Regions from separate parts of the Herbidospora sp. RD11066 genome, predicted to be linked through region 1. Evidence: riboswitches for the same ligand, from Rfam matches in the RefSeq annotation. Region 1 holds a riboswitch; the other holds the start of a gene.
What was found. A riboswitch is a leader RNA that binds a small molecule or an ion and turns the genes downstream of it on or off. The one in region 1 is predicted to bind glycine.
Positions count from the first base shown of each region.

Region 2: it holds a riboswitch for glycine, as region 1 does, so the genes downstream of both, gcvP (aminomethyl-transferring glycine dehydrogenase) here and gcvT (glycine cleavage system aminomethyltransferase GcvT) in region 1, are expected to answer to the same signal.

Region 1 is NZ_BAAGDO010000004.1:619,309-624,420, forward strand. Features, by position in the region: gene ACYQ78_RS19625 (L-serine ammonia-lyase) at 1-529, opposite strand, end outside; gene gcvH (glycine cleavage system protein GcvH) at 540-929, opposite strand; gene gcvT (glycine cleavage system aminomethyltransferase GcvT) at 926-2,002, opposite strand; glycine riboswitch at 2,036-2,130, opposite strand; glycine riboswitch at 2,131-2,228, opposite strand; gene ACYQ78_RS19640 (gamma-glutamyl-gamma-aminobutyrate hydrolase family protein) at 2,245-2,946, opposite strand; gene ACYQ78_RS19645 (3-oxoacyl-ACP reductase) at 2,943-3,707, opposite strand; gene ACYQ78_RS19650 (aldehyde dehydrogenase family protein) at 3,715-5,052, opposite strand; gene ACYQ78_RS19655 (glutamine synthetase family protein) at 5,049-5,112, opposite strand, start outside.
Region 2 is NZ_BAAGDO010000002.1:254,813-259,924, reverse strand. Features, by position in the region: gene ACYQ78_RS07610 (hypothetical protein) at 1-40, opposite strand, end outside; gene gcvP (aminomethyl-transferring glycine dehydrogenase) at 171-3,011, opposite strand; glycine riboswitch at 3,048-3,149, opposite strand; glycine riboswitch at 3,150-3,245, opposite strand; gene ACYQ78_RS07600 (MerR family transcriptional regulator) at 3,286-3,906, opposite strand; gene ACYQ78_RS07595 (bifunctional nuclease family protein) at 4,053-4,523, opposite strand; gene ftsR (transcriptional regulator FtsR) at 4,609-5,112, opposite strand, start outside.

The DNA of each region.
Region 1 (5,112 bases):
TCAGGAACGGGTGGGGGAGCGGGGTGTCGTCGGGTTTGATGCGGTCGGCGCCGGTGGCGTTCTCGTCGACGACGAAGCCGCCGCCGACCGAGTAGTAGATCTTCTCTCTCAGGACGTCGCCCGCCTCGCCCCACGCCGTGAAGCGCATGCCGTTGGGGTGGCCGGGGAGCGAGATCTTGCGTTCGAAGACGAGGTCGTCGCCGACCACGAACGGGACCACCCGCTGCCCCATCAGGGACACCGTGCCCGCCGCGCGCATCGCGGCCAGCATGCCCTCGACCGCGTCGACGTCGACGAGCTCGGGCTTCTCACCCGACAGGCCCAGCAGCACGGCCTTGTCGCTGCCGTGACCCTTGCCGGTCAGGCCGAGCGAGCCGTAGAGGATGACCTGGACCTTCGCGGTCTTCTCGAGGAGACCGTTGTGGAGCAGGCCGCGCGCGAACTTGTGCGCGGCGGCCATCGGGCCGCCCGTGTGGGAGCTGGACGGCCCGATGCCGACCTTGAAAAGGTCGAAGACGCTGATCGCCATCAGAGGGGGATCATGACTCTGCGGCGGTGAGGGTGGCGTACTCCTCGCTGGTGAGCAGGTCTTCGGGGGTGCCCTCGACGCGGATGCGGAACAGCCAGCCGTCGCCGTAGGGGTCGCTGTTCACCAGGGACGGGTCGTCGACCACGCTCTGGTTGATCTCCACGATCTCGCCGCCCGCGGGGGCGTAGATGTCGCTGACCGACTTGGTCGACTCGACCTCGCCGACCGCGTCGCCCGCCTCGATCCGCGCCCCGGCCTCCGGAAGCTGGACGAAGACCACGTCACCCAGCGACTCGGCGGCGTAGGCGGTGATTCCGACGGTGACGGTCAGACCGTCGTCCAGCCCGGCGACCCACTCGTGCTCCTTGGTGTAGCTGAGCTCGTCGGGAATGCTGCTCACTTCTTCCTCCTGTAGAAAGGCAGGTCAACGACGTCGACCGGTTCGTGGGAGCCGCGGATGTCCACGGCTGCGGGGGTGGCGTCCACCTCGACGTAGGCCATCGCGATCGGGCGGCCGATCGACGGCGAGGGGGCGCCGCTCGTCACCTCGCCGATGGGGGTGCCCTCGGCGTCGACGACGGCGAAACCGTGGCGGGGCACCCGCCGGCCCCGCATCACCAGGCCGACCAGGCGCTTGTCCGGCTGTACGCCGGACAGCGCCGTCCTGCCGACGAAGTCGCCCTGCTTGTCGAAGCGGACGACCCGGGCCAGACCGGCGTCGGCGGGGGTGGTGGCCGAGGTGAGCTCGTTGCCGTACAGCGGCATTCCGGCCTCGAGACGGAGCGTGTCGCGGGCGGAGAGGCCCGCGGGGACCAGGCCGTGGTCGCGGCCCGCCTCCATGAGCGCGTGCCAGAGCGGCACCGCGTCGCCGGCGCTCACGAATAGCTCGAAGCCGTCTTCGCCGGTGTAGCCGGTGCGGGCGATCAGCGCCTCGACGCCCGCGACGGTGCCGGGGAGACCGGTGTAGTACTTCAGCCCGGCGAGGTCGGCGTCGGTCAGCTTGGCCAGGATCTCCGGGGAGTTCGGGCCCTGGATCGCCAGCAGCGCGTAGGAGTCGGAGCGGTCGTCGACCACGGCGTCGTGGTTCTTGGCGCGGTCGGTGAGTTCGGCCGCCACTTTGAGGTAGTTGGACGCGTTCGCGCACACCATGAACTCGTCGGCGGCCAGCCGGTAGACGATCAGGTCGTCGACGATGCCGCCGCCCGGCTCGCACATCATCGTGTAGCGGGCCCTACCCGGCTCCAGGCCGCCCAGGTTGCCGACCAGCGCGAAGTCGAGCGCGTCGGCGGCGCCGGGACCGGTCACGTGGATCTCGCCCATGTGGGACAGGTCGAACAGCCCCGCGGTGGTGCGGACTGCGGTGTGCTCGGCCGACTCACTGCCGTAGCGCAGCGGCATCAGCCAGCCGGCGAAGTCGGTCAGGGTCGCGCCGAGGCTCTTGTGCACCTCGTGCAGCGGGGTCGGTCGGGACATGAAGCGCACCTCGAATAAGGTCGGATGTCAGCATCCTCCCCCTCTGTCATGGGTGCCTGAGAGCTTCGCCCGAGTTTTGCCGGACTTTCACCTTCGGCGAGGCCACAGGCCTGCTTTCCAGAGGACACCTCGCCCGCACGGTCCTTTGCCTTGAGAGGTTCGCGGGGAGGGCTTGCTCCTTCAGGGGCCCTGGCCGGATGCCAGGGCACTCTCCCGCGCGGGATCACCGGTGTGCGGTCAGCCTAGCCGCCCCTCACCGCCGGGCGGAACCCGGCGCGGGTGACGAACGACCCGAAGACCGGCGCCTCCTCGTCGGCCTCCGGATGCCACTGGACCGCCCAGACCGTCTCGTCGAGCATGACCGCCTCGATCGTGCCGTCGTCGGCGCGGGCGGTGACCGTCAGGCCGGGCGCCAGGTGGTCGATGGCCTGGTGGTGGTAGTGGGCGGGGGTGATCTCTTCGGCGTCGTAGAGCCGCCGCAATGGTCCGGAAAGACGTACCGGAACCCTGCCGTAGACCCCCGGAGCCGGAGAGTGGCGGTCGGTGCCGCACACGTCGGGCAGGTGCTGGATCAGCGTGCCGCCCAGGGCGACGTTGAGCACCTGGAGGCCCCGGCAGATGCCGAGGATCGGGAGCCGTTGCGCCAGGGCGGCCTTGACCAGCGAGAACTCGGCGTCGTCGCGGAAGTCGCGGATGTAGCCGGTTCTCGGGTGCTGGACGCCGCCGTACCGGCCGGGGTCGATGTCGCCGCCCCCGGCCACGATCAGGCCGTCGAGACGGCCGGCGAGCTCGCCCGGGTCACCGGTGGGCGGCAGGATCACCGGCTGCCCACCGGCCCGTTCGACGTGCCTCACGTAGTCCCACGGCAGCAGCGCCGCGGTCGTGTCCCAGACCGTGAACTGTGCTTTTTCGGCGTAACACGTGATGCCGATGACCGGTCTCACAGGGGCGTCACGTAGGCGCCGGAGATGCCGCCGTCGACCAAAAACTCGGCGGCGGTGATGAACGACGCGTCGTCGGAGGCCAGGAACGCCACGGCGGCGGCGATCTCCTCGGCCCGCGCGAACCTGCCGAGCGGCACGTGCACCAGGCGGCGCTGGGCGCGCTCGGGGTCCTTGGCGAACAGCTCGCGCAGCAGCGGGGTGTCGACCGGGCCGGGGCACAGGGCGTTGACGCGGATGCCCTCGCGGGCGAACTGCACGCCCAGCTCACGCGTCATCGCCAGCACGCCGCCCTTGGACGCGGTGTAGGAGATCTGCGAGGTCGCCGACCCCATGACCGCCACGAACGAGGCGGTGTTGATGATCGAGCCCTTGCCCTGCCGCTGCATGTAGGGCAGCACGTGCTTGCAGCACAGGTAGACGCTGGTGAGGTTGACCTCCTGGACGCGGCGCCAGGCGTCCATGCCGGTGGTCAGGATCGAGTCGTCGTCGGCGGGGGAGATCCCGGCGTTGTTGAACGCGATGTCGACGCTGCCGAACTCGTCGTAGGCGGTCTGGAACATCCGGACGACGTCGTCTTCCTCGGCCACGTTGGCCTTGACGAAGATCCCGCCGACCTCCTCGGCGGCGCGCCGTCCGGCCTCCTCGTCGAGGTCGGCGAGCACGAGTTTGGCGCCCTCTTCGGCGAATCTGCGCGCGGTCGCCATTCCGATGCCCCCGGCGGCGCCGGTGATCACGGCGACCCGGTCCTGCAAGCGTTGCATGTGCTTCCTACTCCGTTGCGATGAAGACGTTCTTGGTCTCGGTGAAGGCGGTCAGCGCGTCGGGGCCCAGTTCGCGGCCCAGGCCCGACTGCTTGAAGCCGCCGAAGGGCGTCCAGTAGCGGACCGACGAATGGGAGTTGACGCTGAGGTTCCCGGCCTCGACCCCGCGGGCGACCCGCAGGGCCCTGCCGACGTCGCGGGTCCAGATCGAGCCGGACAGGCCGTAGGGGGTGTCGTTGGCTTTTTCCAGAGCGTCCGCCTCGTCGTCGAAGGCGACGACGGAGACGACCGGGCCGAAGACCTCTTCGCGGTAGGCGGGGTCGTCGGCGCCAATGAGGACGGTCGGCGGGAACCAGTAGCCGGGGCCTTCGGGGCAACTGCCCTGGAAGTAGGGGTCCGACACGTAGGACCGGACTCTGGCCAGGTGTTCGGCGCTGACCAGCGGGCCCATCTGGGTGTCTTCACTGTTCGGGTCGCCGGTGCGGATGGCCTGCACGGCCTCGGTGAGTTTCGCGAGGAACTCGTCGTGGACGGAACGCTCCACCAGGATCCGGGACCGCGCGCAGCAGTCCTGGCCACTGTTGTCGAACACGGCCATCGGGGCTGACGCGGCGGCTTTCTCGAGATCGGAGTCGGCGAAGACGATGTTCGCGGACTTGCCGCCCAGCTCCAGCGTCACCCGCTTGACCTGCTGCGCGGCCTTCGCCGCGATCAGCTTGCCGACCTCGGTCGACCCGGTGAACACGATCTTGGCGACGTCGGGATGCTCGACCAGGCGGGCACCCGCGACCTCCCCCGCGCCGGGCAGGACCTGGAGCACGCCCTCGGGCAGACCGGCCGCCAGAGCCAGTTCGGCCAGCTTCAGCGCGGACATCGGGGTCCACTCGGCGGGCTTCACGATGACGGTGTTGCCCGCCGCGAGCGCCGGGGCGGCGCCCCACATCATGATCACCATGGGGAAGTTCCACGGCACGATGATCCCGACCACGCCCAGCGGTTCCTGGAACGTGACGTCGATGCCGCCGGCGACCGGGATCTGCTTGCCGTGGTTGCGCTCGGGCGCCCCCGAGTAGAAGTTCAGCACGTCGCGGACGTTGCCGGCCTCCCAGCGGGCGTTGCCGACGGTGTGCCCGGCGTTGGCGATCTCGAGCTGCGCGAGCTCTTCGCCGTGCTCCTCGACCAGCGCCGCGAAGCGCCGCAGCAGCCGCGCCCGCTCGCCGGGCGCGACCTCCTTCCAGGTCCTGTACGCCTTGCGCGCGTTCTCCACGGCTCTGTCGACCTCGGCGGGGTCGGCGAGTTCGATATCGGCCAGGATCTGCTCCGTGGCCGGGTTGATGATCTTCACAGCCGTTCGAACCCCCGATAGAGCTCCCAGTCGGTGACGGCCGCGTCGAAGGCGGCCAGT
Region 2 (5,112 bases), on a different contig from region 1:
GGGCCTCGTCGATCTGCCGTCCGGAGTCGATGGCCGTCATCTCGGGGGGCCTCCAGGGAACCGGGCCGAAAGGGATTGCGAAGATCCTAACGACCGGGTCCCCCATTAGGCGGCAGACATGCGGAAGGTGATGGGTTTCTGTCTCCCCCTTCAGGGAAGGGTCAGCCGGTTCAGTCCTCGTAGGCCGAAAGAGGCGGGCAGGCGCAGACCAGGTTGCGGTCGCCGTAAGCCTGGTCGATGCGCCGGACCGGCACCCAGTACTTCTGGTCGCGCAGCGAGGCCACCGGGTAGGCCGCCTCGGTCCGGGTGTACGGGTGGTCCCACTCGTCGGCCGTCAGCACGTCGGCCGTGTGGGGGGCGTTGCGCAGCGGGTTGTCCTTGGCGTCGTACAGGCCCGAAGCGACCTTGGAGATCTCCCCGCGCACCGCGATCATGGCGTCGGCGAAGCGGTCGAGTTCGGCCAGGTCCTCCGACTCGGTGGGCTCGATCATCAGCGTCCCGGCCACGGGGAAGGACATGGTCGGGGCGTGGAAGCCGTAGTCGATCAGGCGCTTGGCGACGTCGTCGACGGTCACCCCCGTTTCGCGGGTGATGGCGCGCAGGTCGATGATGCACTCGTGGGCGACCAGGCCCTCGCGCCCGGTGTAGAGGACGGGGTAGTGCGGGGCGAGCCGCCGGGCCAGGTAGTTGGCCGACAGGATCGCCTGCTCGGTCGCGGCCTTGAGGCCGTCGGCGCCCATCATCCGCACGTACGCCCACGAGATCGGCAGGATGCCCGCCGATCCGAACGGCGCGGCCGAGACCGGGCCGACGACGCCGCGTCCCGGGAGGAACGGGGCCAGGTGGGCCTTGACCGCGACCGGGCCGACGCCGGGGCCGCCGCCGCCGTGCGGGATGCAGAAGGTCTTGTGCAGGTTCAGGTGGGACACGTCGGCGCCGAACTCGCCCAGTTTGGCCAGGCCGACGAGGGCGTTGAGGTTGGCGCCGTCGACGTAGACCTGCCCGCCGGCCTCGTGGACCTTCGCGCACAGGTCGACGATGGTCTGCTCGTAGACGCCGTGGGTCGACGGGTAGGTGACCATGATCGCCGCCAGCCGGTCGGCGTGCTTGGCGATCTTGGCGTCGAGGTCGGCCATGTCGACGTTGCCGTCGGCGTCACAGGCGACCACGACGACCCGCATGCCCGCCATGACGGCGGAGGCGGCGTTGGTGCCGTGGGCCGACGACGGGATCAGGCAGACGTCGCGCTCGTGGTCGCCCCCGGCACGGTGGTAGGCCCTGATGGCCAGCAGGCCGGCGAACTCGCCCTGCGACCCGGCGTTGGGCTGGATGGAGACGGCGTCGTAGCCGGTCACCTCGGCCAGCCAGTCTTCCAGGCTGAGGATCAGGTCGGTGTAGCCGTCGGTCTGCTCGGCGGGCGCGAACGGGTGGATCGACGCGAACTCGGGCCAGGTGATCGGCTCCATCTCGGTGGTCGCGTTGAGCTTCATCGTGCACGACCCGAGCGGGATCATCGACCGGTCGAGCGCGATGTCCTTGTCCTGGAGCCTGCGCAGGTAGCGCAGCATCGCCGTCTCCGACCGGTAGTCGTGGAAGACGGGGTGGGTCAGGTAGCCGGTGGTCCGCTGGAGGCCCTGGGGCAGCGCGTCGTCGGTGGAGATGTCGAGATCGTCCACGGAGGGGCCGTCGACGCCGAAGGCCGTCCAGACGGCGCTCAGGTGCGCGGAGGTGGTTTTCTCGTCACAGGCCACCGCGATGTGGTCGTCGCCGTCCTCGCGGACGTTGACGCCGAGGTCCCGGGCCGCCGCCGCGACCGCGGCCGCGCGGCCCGGCACGCGGGCGGTCACGGTGTCGAAGAACTCGTCGTGGACGACCTCGACGCCCCCCGCGCGCAGCCCCGCGGCCAGCACGGCGGCGTGCCGGTGGGCCCGCAGGGCGATCCGGCGCAGGCCCTCGGGGCCGTGGTAGACGGCGTACATCGACGCGATCACCGCCAGCAGGACCTGGGCGGTGCAGATGTTGCTGGTCGCCTTCTCGCGGCGGATGTGCTGCTCGCGGGTCTGGAGCGCCAGCCGGTAGGCGGGGCGGCCGTCGGCGTCGATCGACACGCCGACCAGGCGTCCGGGCATCTGCCGCTGGAGGCCCTCACGTACCGACATGTAGGCGGCGTGCGGACCGCCGAACCCGAGCGGGACGCCGAAGCGCTGCGACGATCCGACCGCGATGTCGGCCCCGAGGGTGCCGGGCGCCTCCAGCACGGTCAGCGCGAGCAGGTCGGCCGCCACGGTCACGACCGCCCCGGCCGCCTTGGCGCTCGCGGCCAGCGCCCGGAAGTCGGCCACCCGGCCCGAGGCCCCCGGATACTGCACCAGGATCCCGAAACATTCGGGCAGCTCACCGGTGTAGTCGGACTCGACGAGGGTGATGCCGAGCGGCTCGGCGCGGGTGGCGAGCACCGCCTTGGTCTGCGGGAGCGCGTCGGCGTCGACCACGAACACGTCGGCCTTGACCTTGGAGGCCCGGCGGGCCAGCGTCATCGCCTCGGCGGCGGCGGTGGCCTCGTCCAGGAGGGAGGCGCCGGCGACGTCGAGGCCGGTCAGGTCGCTGACCACGGTCTGGAAGTTGAGCAGCGCCTCCAGGCGCCCCTGCGAGATCTCCGGCTGGTACGGCGTGTAGGCCGTGTACCACCCCGGGTTCTCCAGCACGTTGCGCAGGATCACGCCCGGCGTGATCGTGTCGTGGTAGCCCAGGCCGATCATCGAGGTCAGCACGGTGTTGCGGGCGGCCAGCGCGCGCAGTTCGGCGAGCGTCTCGGGCTCGGACAGCGCGGGCGGCAGGGCGAGGGCCCCGGCGGTGCGGATCGAGTCGGGGACCGCCACGGCGACCAGGTCGGCGACGGTCTCGTAGCCGACGGCCTCCAGCATGCGGGCCTGGGCGGCGTCGGAAGGACCGATGTGGCGGGTGGCGAACGGCGGGGCGTCCAGGTCACGGAGCGGTGTGCGGTCGGTCATGACAGGGAACTCCAGGGCAGGCGAGACCGGGCGGTCTCCCCCTCTGTCATGGAACCTGAGAGCTTCACCGGACGACGACGGCCGGTTTTCCCCTTCGGTGAGGCGCCGCCTGGACGGCGGACCTGCTTTTCAGAGCTGCCTCGCCTGGCGGTACGGGTGCCTGAGAGATTCCGGGGAGGTTTGCTCCTTCGGCGCCCCATTCAGTGCAGATGGGGACTCTCCCGCGCAGGGTCGATGGCTACAACCACCTTACCCGTACCCCTGAGCTGGGGTCTCAACCGGTCTTCCGAGCCCTCCGCCGCTGGGCCAGTTCATCGGAGGGGTGGTCGGCCTCGTCACTGTCGGGGCCGACCGCGAGTTCCCCCGGCAGCTCCGCGAGTGATCCCTCGACCTCGCGCCAGACCCGGCCGAGGGCGATGCCGAAGACCCCCTGCCCTCCTTGGAGGAGGTCGATGACCTCGTCGGCGGAGGTGCACTCGTAGACGCTCACGCCGTCGCTCATGAGGGTGATCTGGGCGAGGTCGTTGACCCCGCGGTCGCGCAGGTGCTGGACGGCGGTGCGGATCTGCTGGAGGGAGACCCCGGTGTCGAGGAGCCGTTTGACGACCTTGAGCACCAGGATGTCGCGGAAGCTGTAGAGCCGCTGGGATCCGGAGCCCTGGGCGGGCCGGATCGTCGGCTGCACCAGGTCGGTGCGCGCCCAGTAGTCGAGCTGGCGGTAGGTGATCCCGGCGGCGGAACACGCCGTGGGACCGCGGTAGCCGATGTCGTCACGCACCGCCGCGGGCCGCTCGTCGAACAGCAGGCCCTGCTCACCGGCGCGCTCCCGCGCCGACTCACGCTGAACCGCGTCGTGCTGGTCGGCTTTGTTACCCTCGCCGCTGCTGACCGCCACTGCGGACCTCCGGCTTTCTCTCATCCCACGGTCTGATCTGGGGGTACGCGAACTACAACCGTGGATTCACTTGCACCGTAGGACTGGGGAAAGGCACAGTCAACGACCGCCCCCGGCGCGTCGTGAAGGTGAGATAACCCCTCAACTCAACCCGCACGGCCGAAATCCTCGGGGCTGATGTTGTCCAGGAACTCCCGGAACTTCTCGACCTCGTCCTCCTGGTCATCGGCCATGCTGACGCCGTTCTCCCGCATCACGTCTTCGCTGGCGAAGATCAACGCGTCGGTCCGGAGGGCCAGGGCGATGGAGTCGGAAGGACGTGCGCTTACCTCTACGCCGTTGGAGAACACCAGGTCGGCGTAGAAGATGCCGTCACGCAACGCGACGATGTTGACGCGTTCGAGTGAGACCTTGAGCGCGCCCAGCACGTTGCGGAAAAGATCATGGGTCAGCGGTCGGGGCGGTGGCTCGTCCGCCTGGGCGAGCGCGATCGCCGTCGCCTCGGTCATCCCAATCCATATCGGCAGGTAGCGGTCGCCGTTCGCCTCCTTGAGAAGGACGATCGGCTGGTTCGAGGGCATCTCCACCCGGACCCCCACGAACTCCATCTGCAACACAGGCGCTCACTCTCCGGGATGCGGCATTTCACCAGGTATTCAACTCACCAGGCATTCAACGTAACACCCACGCGCCGGACCCGCGTCAACGGCCGAGTGAGCCGCGGACGGCCCCTTCCAGCAGCGCGGCGTGGATACGTAATAACAACCCGGTGATCTCCCGTGCCGATTCCCCGGCATGGTCGATGGCCCCCGGGGCCCGGCGGCGCAGCAAAGGTGCGACGGCCTGCTCGACCAGGCCCGCCTCGCGTTCGGCGGCGGCCTTGACCGTGCGCAGGTGCCGGGCGTGCAGGCCGAAGGAGGCCAGCGCGCCCACGCTGCGGGCGATCTCGAGGGACGCCTCGTCGTAGAACCGGGCCGTCGAGGTGATCAGGCCGTAGTCTTCGAGCTCGGCCAGCGTCTCCTCGTCGATCTCGGCCGCGGCCAGCAGCTCTTCCCTGCTGAGCCGCACGGCCACCGGCTCGCTGTCGACCCCCCGTGGGCGCGACGACTCGTCGAGCTGGGTCTTGATCACGCGCAGCGGCAGGTAACGATCGCGCTGGGCGGTCAGGATGAACCGCAGCCGCTCCACGTCGCCCGGGGTGAACTT